Regions from separate parts of the Paenibacillus sp. MT86 genome, predicted to be linked through region 1. Evidence: riboswitches for the same ligand, from Rfam matches in the RefSeq annotation. Region 1 holds a riboswitch; the other holds the start of a gene.
The links. A riboswitch is a leader RNA that binds a small molecule or an ion and turns the genes downstream of it on or off. The one in region 1 is predicted to bind S-adenosylmethionine.
Positions count from the first base shown of each region.

Region 1 (12,231 bases):
GCAGAATACATCACATATGTTGGTGTAGTTGATATTCCGGCCGATAACAAACGTCGTGATGGGATCCGGATGCAGGCGCTTGGTCATCACATCCGCCGCATGGCCAATCTTCTCGATCTCATCACTCTCAAAAAGGGTCACGGTATCTTCCAAATTTAAACGCTCACCGCGTAAAGCTTTATCCAATATACGGTTTACCGCACTCATTCTTGCAGCCTCCCTACTTAAAACAAAATACAAATCGCCAGTAAAACTTCATCTATCCCATCCTACCACATTCCGCCATTAAAAACGACATCCCGTCCGTGACAGGATGCCGAATTCTATGATTTGGCAAATCTTCAAATGAGGTTCATTGCTTCATAAAAATCTTTAGTTGCTGGCAGAAAAGGCCTGGTCCAAATCGGCAATCAGGTCATCCACATCCTCCAGTCCGACCGAGAAGCGGAGCAAACCGTCGGTAATGCCGCGCTCATGCCGAACCTTCTCGCCCATGGCCGCATGGGACATCATCGCCGGATACGACAGGATGCTTTCCACTGCTCCCAGGCTGACGGCTACCAGCGGCAGCTTCACGCGGTTCAGCACCTGCTTCGCACGCTCGCCTGAGCCGACGTCAAAGGAGATGACCGCGCCGTAACCGCTCGATTGCTTCTCATGGACTTCCCGTCCCGGATGATTCAAGAGGCCGGGGTAATACACTTGCTCAATGTCGCTTCTCCCTTGCAGCCAGGCCGCCAGCTTGGCCGCGCTTTGCTCGGAGTGGGCCATCCGAGTGCCGAGCGTCTTCATGCCCCGCATAAGGAGCCAGGAATCCTGCACTCCAAGCACCGTGCCCAAACCATTTTGCAGCTGTTTCAACTGGTCTCCCAGCTCCTGGGTTCTGGCTACGGCGAGACCTGCCAGCACATCGCTGTGTCCGCCAAGGAATTTGGTTGCGCTGTGGATGACGATATCCACGCCGAACTCGATCGGGCGCTGATAGAACGGCGTCATGAACGTATTGTCCAGCAGGGTAAGCAGGCCTTGCTCCTTCGCCCAATCCGTGACGGCGCCGATGTCGGTAATTTTCAAGGTCGGGTTCGAAGGGGTTTCCATATAAACCGCTTTTGTATTCGGTTTGAGGGCCGCCTTCACCTGCTCCAGATCGGTCATGTCGACGAAGGTGCTCTCGATGCCCATACGGCTCAGTATGCTGGTCAGCAGGCGGTAGGTTCCGCCGTATACGTCCTCCGTCACGATCATGTGATCGCCCGCGGACAGCAGCATGAACGAGCTGGAGATCGCCGCCATGCCGGATGCATAAGCGAAGCCGCGCACGCCTCCTTCCAAGAGGGCGATATAATCTTCCAGCGCTTGCCGCGTCGGATTGCCGGAACGGCTGTAATCGTGCAGCGGCGGGTTAAAGACGTCTTCATGATGAAACGTCGAGGCTTGATAGATCGGAACGCTTGAGGCGCCGGTTGCCCGGTCGATTTCCCCGCCGAAATGCAATAGTTTCGTCTCGAAACGAAGTTCTTCTTGGTGTCCCTGTTTTACTGATACCTGCTTGGTTTCCGTTCCCAAGCCGGATAGACCTTTATCGATGCTCATGCTCCCGTGCTCCCTTCCACTTCTGCCATAGCCGCGCCCAGCGCAGCATCCAAATCCGCGATCAGGTCATCCGCATGCTCGATGCCGACCGAGAACCGAAGCAAGCGGTCGTCCACGCCGATCGCTTCCCGAATCTCAAGCGGGATGTCCGCATGGGTCTGGACCGCCGGGTATGTCATCAGGGACTCGACGCCTCCGAGGCTTTCTGCGAATGCAATCAGTTTGATGTGCCGCAGCACCGGCTCGACATAGCGGGCGTCCTTCACCTTGAAGGAGAAGATGCCCGTGTTGCCGCTGGATTGGCGATTCTGGATCTCATGCCCCGGATGATCCGGCAGAGCAGGGTAATACACCTCGCCGATCGCCGGGTGGGTTGTCAAAAAGGTTGCCACCGCGGTTGCATTCGATTCGTGCCGGTCCATGCGAAGCGCGAGTGTCTTCATTCCCCTCATTAACTGATAGGAATCGGAAGGACTCAGCACCGCCCCGATGGAGTTATGAAGGAAGGCCATCTCCTCGGATAATTCCTTGCCCTTCGTCACGATGATGCCTGCCAGCACATCGTTATGCCCTCCCAGATACTTGGTGGCGCTATGTATGACGATATCCGCCCCAAGCTCGATGGGTCTCTGGAAATACGGGGTTAGCAGCGTATTATCCACGATGCTGATCAATTGATGGCGTCTTGCCCACGTACAGACGGCTTCGATATCCGTAACCATCATGAGCGGATTGGTCGGCGTTTCGATAAATACGGCCTTCGTGTTCGGTCGTCTGGATCCTTCCAGCGCATCCAAGTCGTTCGTATCCACGTAGGTTGCCGTTACCCCGAACTTGGACATGATCCGCTCCAGCAGCCGATACGTCCCTCCGTACAGATCGAGCGACACAATCAGGTGATCGCCTTGACCGAACAGCGCAAAAATCGTCTGAAGGGCCGCCATGCCCGAGCTGCAGGCAAAGCCGGCGTCACCGGATTCCAGCTCGGCGCAAGCATCCTCGAGTACCGAACGGGTCGGATTCTTGGTGCGGGCATAATCAAACCCCGTGCTCTGGCCTAATTTAGGATGGCGGTATGCCGTAGCCTGATAAATCGGAAAATTCACTGCTCCCGTTACCGGTTCCTGCACCGATCCGATCTGTGCCAGCCGGCTCTCTATATTCAAAGGTTTCTTCTCCATCACAAACTCTCCTCCCGTACGCTTTTAAATTTGCGGACCGATATCATATGGCGTTTCCTGATATACATAGTAATTGAGCCAATTAGTGAATAATAAGTTTGCATGCGCGCGCCATATGGACGGAGGGGTTCTTGTTGGATCGTCGTTCGGGTAATAGTTGCGCGGCAGCGCGATGTCCATGCCTTTGGCAACGTCCCGGTCATACTCCCATTTCAGGGAGTCCGCATCATACTCGGAATGCCCTGTGGCAAAAATCTGCTTGCCGTCCCGGCTGGATACCAAATAAATCCCTGCTTCCTCGGACTCGGACAGGATGACCAAATCATCCACGCCTGTTATGTCTTCGCGCCGAACTTCCGTATGACGGGAATGCGGAACAAAGAACATTTCGTCAAATCCGCGGAGCAGCTTGGTACACGCTTCATTGATCGTATGCGGAAATACGCCAAAGCACTTTTCCTCGAGGCTGTATTTCGGCACGCCGTAATGATAATAAAGCCCGGCTTGCGACGCCCAGCAGATATGGAGCGTGGAGGTTACATGGGTCTTGGTCCATTCAAAAATTTCAGTAAGCTCATCCCAGTAATTCACTTCTTCGAACTCCAGCTGCTCGACCGGAGCTCCTGTAATGATCATGCCGTCAAAACGACGGTTCTTCACTTCTTCAAAGGTTTTGTAAAATGATTTCAAATGCTCGGCCGACGTATTCTTCGATACGTGGGAACTCGGGTGAAGAAGGACGACATCCACCTGGAGCGGGGAGTTGCCGATCAATCGCAGCAGCTGGGTCTCCGTCGTTTCCTTGGTTGGCATCAAATTCAGGATCGCAATCCGCAGCGGGCGGATATCCTGATGAAACGCGTGACTCTCATCCATGACAAAAATGTTTTCTCCAGCCAGAACTTCCTTTGCCGGCAGGGCATCCGGAATTTTAATTGGCATCTCGGCTCACTCCTTCGAAATATGAAATGATACATCCATAAAGCTGTGAGAAAGAGCGTTAGACTGTATAAACGCAAGAAGACCTTTCTCGAAGTAGAGAAAGGTCATCATATACGTATCACAATGCGCCTCTCTCATCTGTCAGGCTATACAACGGCTTATACAATCGTCGTATCTCCTGCAAGAATTAGCACCGTGCGATGTTGCCGCCGGTTGCCGGGTTTCATAGGGCTAGTCCCTCCACCTGCTCTTGATAAGATTTCGCTTTATTCAGTTGTTTGGAATTGTTTCGTAATTGATACCTACTTTAAATCATCCTCAATTTTTCGTCAAGAACCTTTTCATGAGTTTGTCACACTTCACCAAAGGTTTCCATACCCTATATCATGGCCCTTGGACTGCTCCGGATTTCACTTGAAAGGTCCTACACCCGGCGTTATACTAGACAAGTGCTGTTTAAAACCGAGTATGAAAGAGGTGACATGGAAGATGGACGGTGACCCGAGCCAGAAACTGGATGCACAAGACGCACAACCGCATAGGATCAAGATCAGCTTACCGGCAGAGGGCAGCGTTATTTTTCATGCGCTTTTTATCGTATTCTAACCTTCCTCGATTTATGCCCGTACACCGGTGGGCTGATATCCTGTGCCTTAACTGCTTGACTTAAGCAGCTTGGATTAGACAAAGGAGTGATATCAGATGAAAATCCGGTTGGTCGATTCGGGCGTATTTACCCCTGTTGATGACATCGAAATGACGCTGACAGCTCCGGCCAGCGGCTTCTACTGGCTGGATGCGGACGTGGATGATTTAGCCGAACTGCAGCCCCTCTTCTCCCTGCATGATCTTGCCGTTGAGGATTGCCTCAGCGAAGAGGAGCAGCGTCCCAAAATTGAAATATACGAGAACCACTATTTTATCGTCGTGAACAGCATCCGGTTTGACGACGAAGAGATTTTCCTTCGGGCATTGAATGTTTTCCTGGGCAGGCATTTTATTATTACGGTGACCAAGCAAAAGATCCATGAGCTCCGCACCGTCAAACCGCTACTCTGGGAGGATGAAGTCAGCACGCCTGACCGCTTCCTCTATCTCTTGATCGACCTCGTCACGGACAACTACTTCTCCGTAGGGGACCGAATTGAAGCGCGGATTGAAAAGCTGGAGGAAGACATTCTGATGCATACCAAAAAATCCCATCTCAGCGAGATCATCGGTCTGCGAAGCGAGATTCTTTGGTTGAAGAAGGTGCTTGGACCTCAGAAGGAAGTTATCAATACGCTCAACAAAAAAGATCTTCGGCTGATCGATGACCAGCTGCAGAAATACTTCAGCGATATCTATGAAAATGCCGTTAAAATTTCCGAAACGTTCGAGACCTATCGGGATCTCATGGGGAACCTTCGGGAAGCTTACCAATCCAGTATCGCCAATCGGGCCAATGAAATCATGCGCGTGTTTACCGCTATTACAACGATCTTTATTCCATTGACGCTGATTACGGGCATCTACGGTATGAACTTTGAGTATATGCCGGAACTTCATTGGAGATATTCCTATTATGTGGTTATCGGCATCATGGTTTTTGCCGGCGCGCTCATGTTTTACCTGTTCCGTAAAAAAGATTGGATATGAGGCACCCTGGTCAAAGGGGAGAGTACTGGCCGGATCACAACGGTTCATACGAACGGCCGCAATTCAAACTCAATCTACAAGCACGGCGAATTAGCATCAGGACGGATCTCCCTGCAACCGGGAGAATCCGTCCTGACTTCGTTTAAGGCAGATTAACCGGCATTCGCTTTGCCGGGCTGATCGCGCCGAAAGCGGATCCGTATGAGACGAAGCCGCTCATACAGCCTCTCCGTTCCGCCCAGCTCTTCTGCTTCTGCGTTCTCCGCTTGTCCCTGTCCGTATACCCGCTGTAACACAGGTTTAAGAAACGTATCGCCCAACTCTTCAAACGCCTTCCATACGTTTTCCTGCTCCGCAGCCGTCATCGTGTTCAATTCGACCTGGAGCAGCTGCTCCGTATCATAGCCTTCCTTCTCAAGCCCTTCCAATTCCTCGACCAAATCCCGGCGCGACAGCGAGGTACGCGCTTCAAGCTCGGTCAGCGAAGCGCCCTCGGCTATGCCAATCAGCATCGCACGGCGGGTTCGGAAGCGTTCAAGCTCCTGCTGAAATCTCTGTTCCTTCTGTTTATACAGCCAGGACAAGAACTCCTCTTCCGGCAGCTGCGTATACACCCAATCCAGTGGAAACGTGGTGGTTCGCTCGGTTTTCGTCGTAATCTCCAGCCATTCCACCCCGTGCTCCGAAGCCTTGCTAACCCCGATTCCCGGAAGCTGCAGCAGCTCTTCCTCACTCTGGGGAACAAAAGCGCTGATCATACGCAGCACCCGGTTGCTGGCAATGAAATAGGGCGCTTTTCTTCCGGATGCTGCCTTTCTCCTGCGCCAGGCGCACAGCTCCGTGTACAGCTCCTCCGATCCGTACAGCTCGCTGTAACACTGCAGCTTCTGAGTGCCGAGATTCTTGCTCCCGGTCTCCCCAGGTTCATGGAATACCCCTTCGATTAGCGGGCGGAAGCCTTCTCCGAGCTTCTTCGCAAGCTGGTGCCGATACACGCATAGCAGCTCATTCCATGAGTTGCCTTCATACCATTCGTCATCGGAAACTTCACCGTCCGGTTCCATATTCCGCCAGCCGAGTCGCCATCCTCCTTCTTCCTCGCCGATCCATACTTGGGCCGAACGGAGATGACCTGACTCATCCGCTCCGCTCATCCGATTCATGAACACAATTTGCATCCCTCGATAACCTCCCGTTTACGCAATCAGCATAAAGGCGGACAACGCAAAAAAGCACCTCTCCTCCGCGCAGCGGCAAGAAAGGTGCTTCCTTCGTTCCATACATTATACTGTTGAAACTATAATACCATAATCTGTAATAGAATCCAATCCATTTTGAACTTGCCCTATATAAGAAATCAGGCTAAGCTTGAATGCTCTTGGCTTCATCCACTGCCAGCTTGGCCAATGCCAATGCGCCGCAGAGACCCGCATTATCGCCGAGCATCGGCGGAACGATGAATTGATCGATCCCGTCATGAAGGCTTGGATGCTGAACATATCCTGCCAGCAGCTCTTGAAGCTTCGTGCGGATCAGCGGGAACAGCTGCTCCTGCTTCATCACGCCTCCACCCATCACGATCCGCTGAGGGGACAAGATGAGGACATAATTCATCAGCGCTTGAGCGAGATAATAAGCTTCCATCTCCCAAGCCGGATGATCCGGCGTCAATTCCACGCCGGGAACACCCCAGCGTTTGCCAAGAGACGGTCCCGCAGCAAGCCCCTCCAAACAGTCTGCATGATAAGGACAGGTCCCCTCATATTTGTCTTCCGGATGACGGCGGACGTAAATATGCCCCATCTCCGGATGGGACAGGCCGTGAATCAGTTCGCCGGATACCACGGCGCCTGCTCCCACTCCCGTTCCGATGGTGATATAAAGACAGCTGTCCAGTCCCTGGGCCGCCCCCCACGTATATTCTCCAAGAGCAGCTCCGTTTACATCCGTATCAAATCCGATCGGAACGTCAAAACGCTCTTCCAATGCTTTGACGATATTGTAATTGCTCCAATGCGGCTTCGGCGTCGTTGTAATGCAGCCGTAGGTCGGGCTGCCTTTCACCGGGTCAATCGGTCCGAACGAACCGACTCCGATCGCCTCTATATCCTTATCCGCAAAAAAGTTAAAGACGTTTGCCATGGTTTCTTCAGGGGTTGTCGTCGGAAAGCTCACTCGCTCCACAACCGTTCCATCCTCCGTACCCACGCCGCAAACGAACTTGGTTCCTCCTGCTTCAATTGCTCCAAGTAAACTCATGCTTCTTCCATCCTCTCCACGATGTGCTGTGCCTTGTTCTCTATATGGTTGCTAACAAGCTCTATTCGAAGCATATGTAAACATTGTGCTCCCGTCAAGTCTGCCTGCCTCTTTCTCTGCCTCTGCCCGTTCCGAGCCGCGGCGTTTCGCCGGCCGTTCTGCCGACAAACGCGCGCCGGGACATCCAGCGTGCCGCCGCTGATTCCAGTATAAAGGCACTGATGCTGGACCGCAGTGATGTTTTTATCGACTGCCATTCCGGCAACCCGAGCCGATCATTTTCGTCATGGTCACGACGACGGCTCCACAAACACGATCCAGCCACCATGAAGACGCCGCTGATTTCAGGCTTCCTGGTGAATTGAAGAAGTGCCTCGGCCTGCTGCGGATGTCTCCGGTACGACACCTTCGACTGAAGCGGCTAGGAAACCACCGCCACCCCAAAAAGATGGCCAAGACTCTTCATTTCCAGCTCCTCCAGTTTGGTTAACGCACGTTCGTGATCCACGCTCAGGCGGCACAAATCGAGCTCGCATTCCATTGGAACCTCGCAATGAATTTCGGCCAGGGCCCGGGACAGATGCAGCATCTCCAAATCCGCTTCGATCTTGGTGCGAACCCCTTTGGTCAATGAATCAAGATTGGCAAGGATGCCTTCCACGGATTCATATTCCTGGATCAGCTTGACAGCCGTCTTCTCGCCGATCCCGCGTACGCCCGGATAATTGTCGCTCGTATCTCCCATCAGGCCTTTTACATCGATTACCTGTCTTGGAGAAAGACCCTTTTCGGCATAAAGCGTCTCCGGTGTATAGTGCATATAATTGCCATGCCCCTTTTTCATAATGATGACCGAAGTCGAATCGTTCACGAGCTGAAGCAAATCGTGGTCGCCCGACAGGATCATGACGTTCATGCTATCTCCGAACCGTCTGGCAAGCGTACCGATGCAGTCATCGGCCTCATAACCCACAACGCCCAGATTCGGGATCCCGAGGCATTCCGTCACGTCGCGAACCAGCGAGAACTGCGGAACCAAGTCATCCGGCGCTTCCGGACGATTGCCTTTATACGAGGCGAATTGCTCCGTGCGGAATGTTTTTGAGCCCATATCCCAGCAGCAAGCCACATGGGTAGGCTGAAATTTATCGATGGCATCCCACATATACCGCAGGAAACCGTAAATCGCGTTGGTCGGCACACCCGCTTTGGTACGACGGATATAACCGCTGGACGCGGTTGCATAATAAGCACGAAATAATAAAGCCATCCCGTCGACGAGCATTAAGGATGGTTGTGGATTGGGTATCACGGTCATAATCGCTCCTAACTTTAACTTCTCTGGTATAACCTTAAAATATACCTTGTCATTATACCATATCCTTATATGGACTTGGGCTTGTCACAGGGTATTTCTTTGAATTTCCTATCGCGGGCTGCTCACAAAAAAAGAACATTCCGATGGTCGAAAGACCATGGAATGCTCTGCCTTCATCAGCAGGACGACATCGTTACCGGCGAATGGCTGCCCTTCGGCAAACCGATTCCGTGACTCTCGTAATCAATCACTGTCGCAGGTTGTCTTTTGTGTCTGTCATATCCCAAAAACGACCGTTACTTCTGCCATGCCTCCTGATATTGCTCCGCTTTGAAGCCAACGGTTACTTTGTCGCCGTCGGTCACGATCGGACGCTTGATCAATCTTCCGTTGGAAGACAACAGTTCGATCTTCTCCTCATCGGAAAGGCCGGGCAGCTTGTCTTTCAGGTTCATTTCCTTGTATACCTCGCCGCTCGTATTGAAAAATTTCTTTAGCTCCAGTCCGCTCTTGGCGATCAGGTCGGCTAACTCGTCCTTCTTTGGCGGTTGTTCGAAAATATGTTGAAGCTCCAGCTCATGTCCTTCGTTCTGCAGCCATTTCACGGCGTTGCGGCAAGTCCCGCATTTCGGATATTGATATACTTTCAGTTTGCTCATTCAATAGGTTCTCCCTCTAATGTTGTAGTGTTACATAATGAAGTGACAGCTTCTTGCGCGAGCGCTAATCTCAATGATTTCATGTCCTCAGGTAGCGGGGCCGTGAATACCATCGTCTTCCCCTCTATCGGATGCATCAGCGTCAGGCTTGCCGCATGCAGCGCCTGCCTGTCCATATAGCCGTCCAGCCTCATGATCGTTGCGGCTAACGGATCCAATGACCCGACGGCCCCATGGGAATCCTCATCCCTCTCCGGCGCATTCGATAACAATTCCTGATCGCTGTATACGGGATGCCTGTACATCTGATCTCCGATCAATGGACAACCGATGCTTAGCATATGCACCCGAATTTGATGCGTCCGGCCTGTTTCGAGCTTCAATTCAACCAAAGATGCGGAGGGGTATGTTTCGCATACCCTATACCGCGTAAGCGAAGGATATCCTTCCGGAGTTACGATGCGCCGGTGGGGCTCCAACGGATCCCGATCAATCGGACCGTCAATATCGCCTGTCTGCGAAGAAGGTCTTCCATGCACAAAAGCGACATACCTCTTATCGACGGTGCCGGCAATCATTTGTTCGGAAACATGCTGATGAATATACGCATTCTTCGCGATTACCAGTACGCCGGAAGTCTCCTGATCGAGCCGGTGAACCGCTCTGAACCGGTAATTCCAGCCCTTCTCCTGCCAATAATGAACGACGCCGTTGGCCAGCGTGTCGGTGTAATGCCCATGCGTGGGATGCACGATGACCCCTGCCGGCTTGTTCAAGACAAGCAGATGCTCATCCTCGTACAGAATATGAAGTTCCATGGGCTGGGGCAGCATATCGTTGGAACGTTCCTGCTCCATCCGAATTTCGACCAAATCGCCCGCTTGCACTTTAACGCTAATATATACGCGGGTCCCGTTCAGCATAATGCCCTGCTCCGTCAATTTGAGGCGGGAGAGCAGCTTGCGGGATACCCCCATTCTTTTTTGCAAAATGGTCTTAAGCAGCATGCCGTCTTCGTGTGAAGGCACGACATAGCGGATTGGCGGATAGTACAGACTCATCTATTACCGGAACACCTTTCCGCTTCGCTCATATTCAACATCAGGTATCCCGGCATGCACATTGGCTGCCCGTGCGGCAACAAAGAAATAATCGGACAACCGGTTCAAGTACCGGCGGACCTCCGGATTGATCTCGGTGGTTCGCTGCAGCGTAACGGTCAACCTTTCTGCGCGGCGGCATACGGTCCGGCATACATGCAGCGAAGAAGACAAGGCGCTTCCGCCCGGCAGAATAAAGCGCTCAAGCGGAGGGTTCTTCTCTTCGAATGCATCCAGCCACGCCTCCAGACGATCCACAAGCTCGGCACCGACCTTGAGTTTATCCTCCCGCGGCCTCGCATAAGCCAGATCCGAGCCGCAATCGAACAGTTCATGCTGGATTTGAACGAGCTGAAGATACAGCTCCTCAAAATCGGCTTCCTTGGCCAAGCACACGGCCTGACCGACAAAGCTGTTCAATTCATCGATCGTGCCGTACGCTTCGATGCGCGGATCATCCTTGGGCACGCGACCGCCAATAATCGAAGTCTCCCCCGCATCTCCCGTTCTTGTATATACCTTCATCACATCTTCCTCCATTTCATATCTAGAACGAACACCATAACATCTTATTATGCTCACTATAGCATAATTTCGGATCACGTTCCCGCTGCGGCCGAATAAACCCAAGGCCGATAACGCCTAGAGGGAAGTGCTTTAGGTTGCGTTTGGTTTTAAACACAAACAAGGCTGAACCACGAGTATTCTCACTCTAGGAACAGCCTTGTATTATTTAATGGTGAAATATTTTAGAGTTTCTTTTTGGGATGGGCCTTCATATATTCGTTGATCTTCAGATCCAGCAAACTGCTGATCTCGATCACAATTTCCGACGTGAAGGACTGCTCTTCCAGAAATATTTGCTCCATCTTCCGGCGGAGCATGTGAATTTCGTCTTCCAAGGTAATTTCCTGAGGAGTGGATTTGGCTGATTTAATTGACCATTTACCGTGATTATTGTCTTCAGCCGTATAATCACCACGGTAGTTTGACAATTCATAATCACAAAACACTGGTGATCCCTCCTTGGAAAGTAAAATTCTGCCCCCAAAATAAAATTATAACATAATTTTCGTCAATGAAAAGTGAATCTTTTGTTAATTCAAGGAAAAAGTTCAACGAATTCCTTGCCTACTTTATTTTTTCAACAAAATTGCCCATTCGCTCCAATGCCTCATTCAGTTGAGCAATGGATGTAGCATAAGAACAGCGAATGAAACCTTCCCCGCCAAGCCCGAAGGCAGTGCCCGGCACTGCGGCCACTTTGGCTTCGGTCAGCAATCGCTGAGCGAATTCTTCCGAGCCGAGTCCCGTTCCCTTGATGCTTGGGAAGGCGTAAAACGCTCCCTGGGGTTCGTGGCAATCCAGACCGATCTCCCGCAGCCCCTGCACAACGAGTCTGCGCCGTTGGTTATAGGATTCAACCATTCGGTCCTTCTCCCCCATGCCGTTACGCAATGCTTCAAGCGCTGCGACTTGCCCCATGGCCGGTGCACACATGACCGTATACTGATGAATTTTCAGCATGGCGGCAATGAGAT
Region 1 is NZ_CM179499.1:5,589,146-5,601,376, forward strand. Features, by position in the region: gene mqnC (cyclic dehypoxanthinyl futalosine synthase) at 1-207, opposite strand, end outside; gene AC3RCL_RS25130 (aminotransferase class I/II-fold pyridoxal phosphate-dependent enzyme) at 373-1,593, opposite strand; gene AC3RCL_RS25135 (PLP-dependent transferase) at 1,590-2,774, opposite strand; gene metA (homoserine O-acetyltransferase MetA) at 2,799-3,716, opposite strand; SAM riboswitch class I at 3,848-3,976, opposite strand; gene corA (magnesium/cobalt transporter CorA) at 4,419-5,354, shown strand; gene AC3RCL_RS25150 (HRDC domain-containing protein) at 5,507-6,532, opposite strand; gene AC3RCL_RS25155 (ROK family protein) at 6,717-7,613, opposite strand; gene AC3RCL_RS25160 (hypothetical protein) at 7,708-8,019, opposite strand; gene AC3RCL_RS25165 (5'-3' exonuclease) at 8,035-8,931, opposite strand; gene AC3RCL_RS25170 (arsenate reductase family protein) at 9,228-9,590, opposite strand; gene AC3RCL_RS25175 (RluA family pseudouridine synthase) at 9,587-10,651, opposite strand; gene AC3RCL_RS25180 (cob(I)yrinic acid a,c-diamide adenosyltransferase) at 10,655-11,215, opposite strand; gene AC3RCL_RS25185 (aspartyl-phosphate phosphatase Spo0E family protein) at 11,440-11,703, opposite strand; gene AC3RCL_RS25190 (aminotransferase class I/II-fold pyridoxal phosphate-dependent enzyme) at 11,822-12,231, opposite strand, start outside.

Region 2 (12,231 bases), 410 kb from region 1:
CATCATCGAATATACCAACATCGAGCAGGCGGGAAGTTATTTGGCTGCCATGGCGTACGCCTCCTTCGGACAGTCGGGCAAATATACGACGCTCCAATTGGCGCAGTATGCCAGCACGCTTGCCAATCGGGGAGAACGCATCCGTCCGCAGCTTGCCAGCAAGATTGTGGATCAGGACGGCAATGTGATCAAGGAGTTCAAGCGCGAAGTATTGAATAAAGAGGAATTCCCGCAGCAGTACTGGAATGAAGTCATTGCAGGGATGAACACGCAGGGACTTCGGGCTTTCGAGGATTTCAAATATGATTTTGCGCGGAAAACAGGAACATCCGAGCAGGATATTTATAAAAACGGCACTCGGATCCGGGTGGAAAACGGGGTGTTCATCGCCTTTGCACCGCGACAAAACCCGAAACTGGCCGTTGCCGTAGTCATTCCGGAAGCAGGCTTCGGTTCCCAGAGTGCCGCGCCGGTTGCCCGTAAAATTTTCGACGCTTATGACGAGATATACGGATTGGACGGTACGCCTCACCCTAAAAAAACCGAGGGTGAGAATGAGGACGGCAGTGCGAACGAATAATCGACAACAGCAAAACGACAGCCAATAGCCCTGCAGGGTTGGCTGCCGTTTTTTTGTCATACATGGGCGTCCGGGGCCTTGTCCGCCACGAGATTCAGAACAACGCCAAACTCCAGCAGCGCTTTGAGGCCGCAGAGCACCATGGTGTATCCTCCCATGGAATCAATGGCCCCATGCAATATCTCATCATCATTTCCAGTAAATCCGGAATGGGTAATGGTAACGAAGGTCTCATGTTCGCCCCGCGGGGTGAATATCCACTCGGTCCTCGTTTGATCGGAAGATTCGATGGCGATGCGGCGGTTCTCCTCGATATCGTGCACATACAAGTCATCAAACACGCCATACATTTCCCAATCCCAGCGGATATGCCGGCCTTTCTCAAGTCTGCCGCTGCTTTTGGTAAACCAGAACTTGGTTGTGATATCAGGGTCGATGAAAGCCTCGAAAACTTCTGAAACGGGTCTTCGAATCAACATCTCTGCCGTGACGACGGGATTCTGATTGAGCTTGGTCATTGGGGTGCATAACTCCTTTCGGGGTTGTCTTCATACTCATCCTAGCATACCGTAACGAGTATTCTTTCTTTTACATTGCTTATTTATTTCAAGGGGCTTGTCGTTCGTTCGAGCCCCCTCGAGGAAATCTTGCGTCAGGCCGGGTTTTACCTGGTTTGGCATGCATCGAGGGGCTGCTCATTCAGGGGAATGTTTTGACGCCCGGCCTTTTGTGGTAAAATGTCGTTATGTTTGCTTTGATTCGTAAGGGGGTTAATACCATGAAACATAAATATCGGTTGTTGGCACTGGATATGGACGGTACGCTGCTTCAGGACGACCATGAAGTATCCGAGGAAACGGTGAAGTGGATCAAGGAGGCGGTACGGCACGGCATTCACGTCTGCCTCTCGACGGGCCGGCCGTTTCAGGATGCTTATCCGTATGCCAAGCAGCTTGAACTGACGACGCCGATGGTAACGGTGAACGGCGGCGAAGTATGGCGTGCGCCGTATGAATTGCATCGCCGCGCGCTGCTCGACAGCAAGCTCGTGGAACAAATGCATGAACTCGCGGTTGAAACCGGATCGTGGTTCTGGGCGTATTCAGTAGATAGGTTGTATAACTCTGAGAACTGGACCGACGATGTCGCGAATCAGGAGTGGCTTAAATTCGGATATAACACGAATGATCATGAGGTACGCCACAATATCATGATGCGACTGCAGGATATGGGCGGACTGGAGATCACGAACTCTTCGCCGGATAACCTGGAAATCAATCCGCAGGGCGTCAACAAAGCGACCGGGATCGGACAGGTGTGCGAGCTGCTCGGTATCAGCATGTCCGAGGTTGTAGCCGTAGGAGACAGCCTGAACGACCTGGCCGTCATCCAGCAGGCCGGCCTCGGCGTGGCCATGGGCAATGCCCAGCAGACCGTGAAGGATGAGGCGGATCTTGTGGTTTCCAGCAACAATGAGGACGGCATCGTCGAAGTCATCAGGGATCATATTTTGATCGAAGGGTGAGATGTTGATGGACGTATTGGGCTGGATTATCGTCATCGCTCTGTTTATCATTGGGATGGCCGGGGCGGTATACCCTATTCTGCCGGGGGTTGTCGCCATTTACCTGGCGTTGTTCGTTTACGGCTGGTTCTTTACATTCGAGCATTACAATGCATGGTTCTGGATTATCCAGACCATTATTCTGGTGGTGCTCTTCATTGCCGATTATGCGGTTAATGCCTGGGGAGTCAAGAAACTCGGCGGTTCCAAAGCCTCGATTTGGGGCAGCACGATCGGACTTATTATCGGACCGTTCGTGATACCGGCCTTCGGGTTGATTATCGGACCGTTCCTCGGCGCATTTCTGGGTGAAATGCTGGCAGGCTCGGGAGCAAGCAAATCCATGAAGGTTGGCTTCGGATCGGTTGTTGGATTGTTTAGCAGCATTGTGGTGAAGATTATATTGCAGCTTGCGATGATCATCATTTTCTTCATCTGGATTTTCTAATAGAGCATAGCAATCGCTGTAAGAGGCGCTTTGGAGGAGAAAGAAGGGTACGGTTTTGTCTAAGAAAGAGTCATTTATTAAAGGCACCATCATCTTGGCCGCTGCTGCGCTGGTAGCCCGGGTGCTGGGCCTTGCTCAGCGGGTGCCGCTGGAGCATATGCTGAATGATATCGGGGATGCCTCGTTTACGATCGCCAATAACGTATATTTAATGCTGTTAACGGTAGCCACGGCCGGCATTCCCAGCACGCTCAGTAAAATGGTATCGGAGCGCCATGCTTTGAACAAGCCTGCGGAGGCTCGGCGCGTCTATCATGCTGCGCTTATTTTTGCCGGGGCAGCAGGCGTTGTCATGACGCTGCTCCTTTACCTCGGAGCTCCTTTTTATGCCACTCATATAGCCAAGCAGCCGGAGGCCGCCGCTGCCATTCAAGCGCTCGCTCCGGCGCTGCTGCTGTTTCCGGCCATCGCCATGATGCGAGGATACTTCCAAGGTCGCAATAATATGACGGCTGGCGGCATATCGCAAATTATCGAGCAGATTGCGCGGGTTCTGACAGCGATCGGCTTGGCCTATGTGCTGCTGCGTTTGGGATATGACGATACCTGGATCGCGGCAGGTGCTTCCTTCGGGGGCGTCCTCGGCAGTATCGGGGCATTTGCGGTCATGCTGTATTTTACGGTGAAGCTTCGCCGAAGCGATCGTGAGCTCAAAATGCCGGCGGCGGACCGCTCGATTCCGCTTGGCGGGATATACCGGGATATATTCACGCTGTCTATACCGATAGTGCTGTCTTCCCTGGCTGTTCCGGCGGTCAACTTCATTGACAGCTCCATTGTGAAGCCGCTGTTGATCGGGCAGGTTGGTCTGGGAGAGGCTACTGCAGCCCTAGCGGTATTAGGAAACCGGGCGCAAAGCGTAGCGGGCATTCCGCCGATTCTAGCCATTGCCCTCAGCACCTCGCTCATTCCGATCATCTCTGCCGCTTTTGCGAGGAAAGATCAGGAGCATTTGGAACAGCAAGTATCGCTGGCCATGCGCGTTGCCATATTGACGGGTATGCCGATGGTGATTGCGCTCTGCGTTGCATCCTATTCCATCAACGGATTGCTGTTTAGTTCCCTCGGCGGAAGCGGGATCATCGGGTTCCTGACATTCGGTACGATTTTTCAGATCACGATGATGACAACGAACTCCATTCTTCTTGGAATTGGCAAGGCTAAGCTCTCGATGGTTCACGTGATGATCGGGATAGCGGTCAAGCTTGTTGCCAGCTTCCTGCTTGCTCCGTTGTTTGGCATTTACGGCATCATCGGGAGCACGGCTCTCTGTTTCCTTGTCATTACGATACTGAACGTCAGATCGATCAAGGCGATTGTATCCTTCTCGATCCTGGGCAAACGCTGGATGGGCTTCATACTAACGGTTGCTGCCGCAGGGGGGATCGGTTACGGCCTGAACCTGGCCGGTATTCAGATGGTCGATGTCATGCCGGCAAGGTTGGCATTTCTGCTGACCTGCCTGGTTGTAGGCGTAGCCGTAGTCATTATATATCTTGTGCTGCTGGTGGTGTTTGGCGTATTGCGGCAATCGGAGCTTAGCAGTTACCCGCGTCCTTTGCAGAAGGTATTCCGTCCGCTGATGAGGCTGCAGCCTGCGCGTATGCGGGAGCGGGGATAAACCTAAACCTATGATGCAAGAACAGCACGTCTATTCATTCATCCGTTAGAGAAGAGACCATTCCGGCCGTATCGGAATGGTCTTCTTTTATTGCCGGTGGAACGGATCGGATACGTCATGGGCGATGGAGGTTTTCTCCAGGACGGCCCGATGGGCGTGGGTGATATCCGGCAGCATCGGCGGTTTCGGTTTGCGAATATGCTTAAACATCGCGTGGCCCTGATACCAGTCGTACCGGGGAATCGGTTCCGGGGTTTCATCCTGCCAGATCTCCTCGAGACGGGGGCTATACAGACGACGGCCGTCCGGCAGCCATTCCGATTGGATAAGCTCAAGCCCCTCGTGGCCGTGATTCATGGCTTGATCCCGCGTCGGCGTAAATAACGCCGGCCAATATTCAGCGCGCGAGCCCTGATGCTTGGTGGAACGAGCGAATGCCAGCACGGCATGGTAGATATCCTCGTAACCGAACAGTAAAGCGTACAGCGAGCGGCCTGCCTTGATCCGGATGGACAGGTCGTCAAACTTGGGGATGGTGAGTCCGGCCAGCGGCCGGGTAGGGGATACGGGATTTTCGGCAGAGTCTGTGCTTGTCTGTTGGTTATGACCCAGCGGAAATACGATCTGATTCAACCGGGTTAGCTCATGCATCCGGAAGAGGGGATCCTGCAAAATATGCTGACGGTAAAAAGGATGTCTTGCCACCCGCCCCTCAATATAGTTCTGTTCATTAATGATGAGGGCGACCGTAAGCAGCGAACTGCCTTGGTCGTGCCAGAACCGTTCCCAGAACGGCGTCATGAACGATGAAACATGGAAGCGGGGGAGCAAATGGAATAAGGGTTTTCCTATTTTTCGACTGTGCATATAGAGAAGCAGCTGCGGATAGGCATCCTGAAAAATCAGCGCATTGCAGCGCTCCAGGAAACTGTACAGATGGTTTTGGAATGGGGGGGCCATGAGATCCGACATCAGCCCGCCCTTCAGATCGCTCATATTCCATCCGGCATTGCGTGATACCATATGGGCGAGCAAGGCCCAATGCAGCTCCGGATGCGACTCGTAACAGTCCAAATAGGCCTTGGTTCGGGTCACGTTGCTTCGGTTGGCGGCGGCAGCGGCCTCCTGAATGCGATGAACCAGCTCTTGCTCCTCATCCGTTGGCTGCAGGTCCGGCTCATGACCGCGAATATCGCTGTGACCTTCTTGCAGAGGGAGAAACGAAGAAATGCCCTGCGGCAGATAGGGATGGGAGGAGAGAATGTTCTTGAGCTGCCTGCGAATGGCCCTGACGGCTGTAGGATCCCACTGCAATTCATGCCTGTTCATCCGAAGCTTTAAGGAATATCGCCAAGCTGCCATCATACCCGACCATGATTCTGCCAGGGCTTGCGGAATGGCGGCTGTCCATGCCCCGTAATCCCTGCCCCGATTTGGTTTGTCCTTGGCTCCGTGCGAGTGCATGCCGGTTGTCACCTGCACTTTCTGATGATAATTCCAGACCGTGAACCTCATACAGTCAGTATGCTCTAAAATTTGACTTCCACTCAACAATTTGATTCACTAGGGGTGAAGGAATTCGACGTAAAGGGGAGATAACTAATGGAAAAAATCACTTCAGAAGCAGAATTTCAGGTTGCAATCCAGTCTCCACGACTGACAGTTGCCGTATTTAAAGCGGACTGGTGCGGCGATTGCAAGTTTATCGATCCATTCATGCCGGAGGTTGAGACGAAGTTCTCCAACCAATTGACTCTGGTGGAAGTTGACGTCGATGCTGTCGGTGACGTGAGTCAGCAGCAAAATATTCTGGGCATTCCTAGCTTTGTTGCATACTCTGACGGTCGTGAGCTGGTTCGCTACGTTAACAAACTCCGCAAATCGCGCGAGGAGATTGAAGATTTCCTGCAGCGTGCCGTAGACGTATACGGTACGATTCACAAGTAAGCAGTGACGATAGCACCGCCGCCTTTGAGCTATAACGGGCGGCGGTGTTGTTTTTACATTGGATATTATGAGGGGAATTGCGAAGTCAAGTACCTTGAGCATGAAGGTTTTGTTCATTTTTGAACATTTTGTCACAATCGCTCAAGTGACCGGGGCTGAAGAATCAGGTATAATGAAATGTGGACTGTATATGATGCGATCCTGTATAGGTTTTGAATAGTGAATGATTATGAGCAGCAGGTGAGATAAGTGAACGATAAACAATTAAAGTGGCTGAGTTACATAACATGCTTAATTATGTTCTGCGCGACTTTCGGGGGCATGGTTGTGACAAAGACGGGGTCGGGGCTTGGCTGCGGCCAAGAGTGGCCGCTGTGCAACGGTAAATTTGTTCCCGCTTACACGGTGTCCTCGATGATCGAATATTCCCACCGGGCCGTAAGCGGAATGGCCGGCTTGGCCGCCTTGGCATCGCTGATTGCGTTCTGGAAGTACAAGCGGGACCGCCGGGATTTGATGGCTTACGTCATCGGGACCTCGATATTCGTCGTGGTACAAGCCATCATGGGGGCCCTCGCAGTGGTTAAACCTCAATCCGCGGCGATCATGGCGCTGCATTTTGGCTTCTCGCTGATTGCTTTTGCCAGTTCGGTCATGCTGGCTTTGGGCATGCGCCGAATCGAACAAGCGAAGGGACCCGCTGACCTGGAGCGTTTGCCGCGGGTGGGCAAGGGCTTCCGAAATCTGGTCTGGGGCACAACGTTGTACAGCTACATCGTGGTGTATATCGGTGCATTCGTCAGCCATACCGATTCCCGGGAAGGCTGCTCCGGCTGGCCGTTGTGTAACGGAGAAGTGATACCGGAGCTGAGCGGAGGGGTCGGCATCGCCTTTATGCACCGCGTGGCCGCGCTTCTGCTGCTGATCGTGGTGGCGGTGATGGGGCATTTTGCATATTGGCGCAATCGCAATAACCGGGAGATCCAGATGCTGGGCATTTCGGCAACCGTGCTGTGCCTGCTGCAGGTGTTCAGCGGCGCCCTCATTATGGCTACGATGCATAACGAGGAAGTTTACGTATTCTCCGCACTGGGTCATACGCTGCTGATCTCGGCGCTGTTCGGCGTACTGTGTTATTTAAGCGTCCGGGTATGGCAGCTCAGCAAGCCGCTCGAAGCCGAAATACGGAAGGGCCACGACGTGCCCCGCGAAAAGATCGTATAAGGAAGAACGCCGATCATCCCGTAAAGAAAATCCAATATTCTATAGCATACATGCATGCAAAGTCCCCGGACCGGAGTTCGAGGGCTTTGTTGTATAGAAAGGAGCTGCCGGCAGCCGTATCGAAAAGGTTTGATAAGGCAACGAATTTGTTTATATTTAATAACACCGGAGAAATAACAAGTCGCTCCATGCTTATGGAGTTGTCTTCCCGTTTCGGGGGCATCCTAACAGGACGAGCCCGGATTGGCGCAGCAGATGATGGGTCATCTGCCAGTCAAGGGGATGCCGAAGGGCCTGATGGCGATCCGGATGAGTTGCCCCCGCGCGAGGATATCGCCGTGAAGACGGCCGCTGAGCGCTGGAATGAGTATATTGGCATTGGCACAATCGAGATCAAGAACCAAGGTTAATCTGATGACGCGAGGGGGTACCGCCATGCTTCGAATGTTACTTGGGGAACAGCCCCGGCAGAACAACGGCCTGCTTGAGGAAGCCATCGAATCGATGGTGAAGACAACCCGGCTGCTGCAGAAGGAAATGGATAAAAATCAAGATCCTACGCATGATTTTCGCAAGCTGGAGATTTGGACCCGGGGACTGATCGTCTCCCTGGATGAGCTGGAGCAGAGCTGGAATGCGGCCAAGCATTTCAGTCAATCGGTTCAATCGGGTTACATCGATGATATGTCGATTCAGGAGCAAGGGGAATATCAACGATATGTATATTTTTACAAAAACGGCTTCATCCGCGTATTCTCGATCCTTGACAAGCTGGGCACGGTGCTGAACGATTTGTTTGATCTGCATACCTCCAAGGTTAAGGCGCATTTTTCTTATTTTACGGTCCTGCGGCAGTTCAGATTTTTGAAGGCCCACGGTGAGCTGGCTGAAGAGCTGGAAGCGATCAAGGATCGCTACAAAGCACCGCTGAACGCGCTCCGCAAAAGGCGCAACGCTGAAATTCACTACATGAACTCCGAGATGCAGGATGATTTGTGGCAGCGCCATCAAGGACTGTCCGACAAAATCGAGCTGGAGGATATCGACAAGCACCTGGATGATCTCCAACAGGGCATCGATATGGTATGCCGCAGCCTGGCCGCCTCGTATAAATATACGAACAAGCTGTGGACTGAAAATGGAGTGCGGGCTTAGGCACAAAATCGCCATGAAATTCCTTTTGACAAAAGCCTGAAAAGAATCTATACTAACTATTGCATTCATTAAATGTTATCAAATCAGATCAATTTAATCGGAAAAAATTTCATATCGATGTTTTCTTATCGAGAGAGGCGGAGGGACAGGCCCGATGAAGCCCGGCAACCGACTTCTTGCGTACCATTGCTTAATGCGATGACGCTTGGAGTGACATGGTGCTAATTCCTTCAAAGCTATGGGATACCTTCAGCTTTGACAGATGAGAAAAGGCGTTGACTTTTACGTAAAGAGGGCCCTTTTTGATTCTACAAAAAGAGGCTCTTTTCTTTTGGGTAAATAGATATGAAGCTAAGGAAAAAGGAGGATTATCGGATTGATTGAGCTCAAGCAATTGACGAAGCAGTACGGAAAAGCCGGGTCATTAACAACTGCGTTGTCCGAATTGGATTTGTCGATTGAAAAAGGAGAAATTTTCGGAGTGATCGGACACTCCGGTGCAGGTAAAAGTACATTGATCCGCTGTATCAATTTACTGGAGCGTCCCACCTCGGGCGAGGTGTGGGTCAACGGCAAAAATTTGACGTCGCTCGGCAAGAAGCAGCTTCAGGCGGAGCGCCGTAAAATCGGCATGATCTTTCAGCACTTTAACCTGCTGTCTTCCGCGACGGTGTACGATAACATTGCGTTTCCGCTGCGTCTGATCAAGACGCCGAAGGCCGAACTGGAGCGCAAAGTATCCGAGCTGCTGGCTTTGGTCGGCTTGGAGGCGCATCGCGACAAATACCCGTCCCAGCTGTCAGGGGGCCAGAAGCAGCGGGTGGGCATCGCCAGGGCGCTCGCGAGCGATCCCGAAGTGCTGCTGTGCGACGAGGCCACTTCGGCCCTTGACCCGCAGACGACGGATTCGATTCTGCGCCTCCTGCTGGACATTAACAAAAAGTTTCATCTGACGATCGTGCTGATTACCCATGAGATGCACGTCATTCAGAGCATATGCGACCGGGTCGCCGTTATTCATCAGGGCGGCATCGTAGAGCAAGGACCGGTAACGGAAGTGTTCCTGAAGCCGAAGCATGAAGTGACGCAGGAATTCATCCGCCAGGAGATGGACAGCGGCGAAGCGCTGCGGCTGGCTATGCAGGGTCAGGTAAACGGCCCTTCAAGAGCGGTTCAAATCACGTTCCTGGGGTCGAAAACGTACGAATCGATCCTGTCCCATACCGTTCATGAGACGGGCGTGAATTTTGCGATTCTGCAGGGCACGATCTCTACGATCAAAGAAACGCCGTACGGCCAGCTCATCGTCCGTTTCGAAGGGGAAGAACGCGCAATTGAAGATACGATCCGGAAGCTGCTTGAACAAGGACTAGACGTGGAGGTGATTCATTGATGTTCGGACTTGATTTTACCCAGATCGACTGGAAAGAGATATGGACGGCAACATTGGATACCCTGCGGATGCTGGGAGCTTCGGCCTTGTTCAGCTTCATCATCGGACTGCCGGTCGGCGTGCTGCTCTACATGGCCGCAAGGTCCACGTCCGGGTTGGTACGCTTCGGCTACACGATTCTGTCGTTCATTGTAAACATTCTGCGCTCGGTTCCGTTCATCATCCTTATCGTGGCGATGATCCCGATTACGAAGTCGATCGTAGGTGTTTCGTACGGCGTGCTGGGCACCATTCCGCCGCTGGTGATCGGCGCTGCTCCATTCTTCGCAAGGCTCGTGGAAACGGCTTTGAATGAAGTGGATAAAGGCGTGATCGAGGCGGCTCACGCCATGGGCTCCTCGACAAGCCAAATCGTATGGAGAGTGCTCCTTCCGGAGGCTCGTCCGGGCCTGCTGGCCGGGATGACCATCACGATTGTAACCCTGGTATCTTACACCGCGATGTCCGGTCAAGTCGGGGGCGGCGGTTTAGGGGATTTGGCCATTAAGTATGGCTATTACCGTTATGAGACCGAGATCATGATTCTGGCTGTCGTGCTGATGATTGTCCTGGTCCAGCTGCTGCAGATGGCAGGAGATCGTCTGGTGCGGCATTTTACAAGAAAATAACGGATTGATGAGGCTTCAAGAAAGACAACATATAAATCATATATTTTTCGGAGGGAGAGTTTTAGAATGAAAAAATGGACATTGGCATTGATCAGCTTGACCTTGGTTACGGTGCTGGCTGCATGCGGCAGCAAGCCTGCGGATAACGCATCCGAGCCAGGGGGAACAACGGGAGGCGGCGGTCAAGAGACTGTGACCTTGAAAGTAGGGGCTTCGCCATCACCGCATGCCAAGATTCTCGAGCATATCAAGCCTGCGCTTGAAAAAGAGGGCGTAAACCTGGAAATCGTAGAATTCACGGATTATGTGCTGCCGAATACGCAAGTGGATTCCAAAGAAATCGACGCGAATTTCTTCCAGCACAAGCCTTACCTGGATAACGAAATCAAAGAGCGCAAGCTGGACCTGGAGTCCGTGATCGCCGTGCACGTGGAGCCGCTGGGTGCGTACTCCAAAACCATTACATCTGTGGATGAGCTGAAGGATGGATCGGTTGTAGCCATTCCGAATGATCCTTCCAATGCTGGCCGGGCATTGACGCTGCTGTCCAAGAACGGCGTGATTAAGCTGAACGACGAAAGCAAGTTGGAAGCAACCGCCAAGGATATCGTAGAAAATCCGAAGAACCTGGAGTTCAAGGAAGTTGAAGCCGCTATGCTGCCTCGTATGCTGGATGAGCTGGATCTGGCTGTCATCAATACGAATTACGCGCTGGAAGCGGGACTGGACCCAACGAAGGATGCGCTCTTCATCGAAGACAAGGACAATCCTTATGCCAACCTGCTGGTAGCCCGTCCGGACAACAAGGACACCGACGCCATCCAAAAACTGGCGAAGGCGCTGACTTCCGAGGACGTGAAAACCTTTATTGAAGAAGAGTACAAAGGTGCCGTCATCCCGGCATTCTAATTCGAGCAGTAAAGCTCGATATAATGTATATGAATTCATCGTATATGTGAAGAAAGGGCATTATCCAAAAAGACCTATCGGTCTTTGCGGATAGGCCCTTTTTTCTTTCTTTTTCTGTCGAATGGCCATTCCTGGTCGGAAGCAAGTTGTTCGGCCTTATCAAATCTTTTATACTGAAGGAAGGATATCCATCTGAGGAGGGAAAGCCTTGAAGGGAAAAGTGGCGCTGATTACAGGCAGTGCGACAGGTTTGGGAAAAATGACGGCACTGTCGTTAGCCCGGCAGGGATGTCATATAGCCATAAATTATGTGAACAGCAAGGATGAAGCGGAGGCGCTTTCCCGTGAAATCGAGGGGTTTGGCGTGAAATCCATCGCGATTAAAGCCGATATCGCCAGCGAGCCTGAGCTGTATTCATTGGTGGATCAGACGGAGGAGCGGCTGGGCAGCGTCGATATCCTGGTTAACAATGCTGGACCGTTCATTCGGGAACGCCGTCTGTTCTCGGAGTACAGCCGCGACGAAATCGTACATATGGTGAATGGCAATTTAACCGGCGTCATGCTGCTGGACCATCGCGTTCTGCCTGCCATGCGGGAGAAAAAATGGGGACGCATCATCCACTTTGGTTTCGGGCATGCGGGAGAAGCCCGCGCATGGC
Region 2 is NZ_CM179499.1:5,996,586-6,008,816, reverse strand. Features, by position in the region: gene AC3RCL_RS27320 (peptidoglycan D,D-transpeptidase FtsI family protein) at 1-580, shown strand, start outside; gene AC3RCL_RS27315 (SRPBCC family protein) at 637-1,098, opposite strand; gene AC3RCL_RS27310 (Cof-type HAD-IIB family hydrolase) at 1,359-2,105, shown strand; gene AC3RCL_RS27305 (DUF456 domain-containing protein) at 2,113-2,592, shown strand; gene AC3RCL_RS27300 (putative polysaccharide biosynthesis protein) at 2,648-4,273, shown strand; gene AC3RCL_RS27295 (DUF2515 family protein) at 4,361-5,737, opposite strand; gene AC3RCL_RS27290 (thioredoxin family protein) at 5,876-6,220, shown strand; gene AC3RCL_RS27285 (COX15/CtaA family protein) at 6,470-7,444, shown strand; gene AC3RCL_RS27280 (hypothetical protein) at 7,531-7,854, shown strand; gene AC3RCL_RS27275 (Cthe_2314 family HEPN domain-containing protein) at 7,880-8,599, shown strand; SAM riboswitch class I at 8,722-8,868, shown strand; gene AC3RCL_RS27270 (methionine ABC transporter ATP-binding protein) at 8,976-9,992, shown strand; gene AC3RCL_RS27265 (methionine ABC transporter permease) at 9,992-10,660, shown strand; gene AC3RCL_RS27260 (MetQ/NlpA family ABC transporter substrate-binding protein) at 10,727-11,569, shown strand; gene AC3RCL_RS27255 (SDR family oxidoreductase) at 11,778-12,231, shown strand, end outside.
Region 2: it holds a riboswitch for S-adenosylmethionine, as region 1 does, so the genes downstream of both, AC3RCL_RS27270 (methionine ABC transporter ATP-binding protein) here and metA (homoserine O-acetyltransferase MetA) in region 1, are expected to answer to the same signal.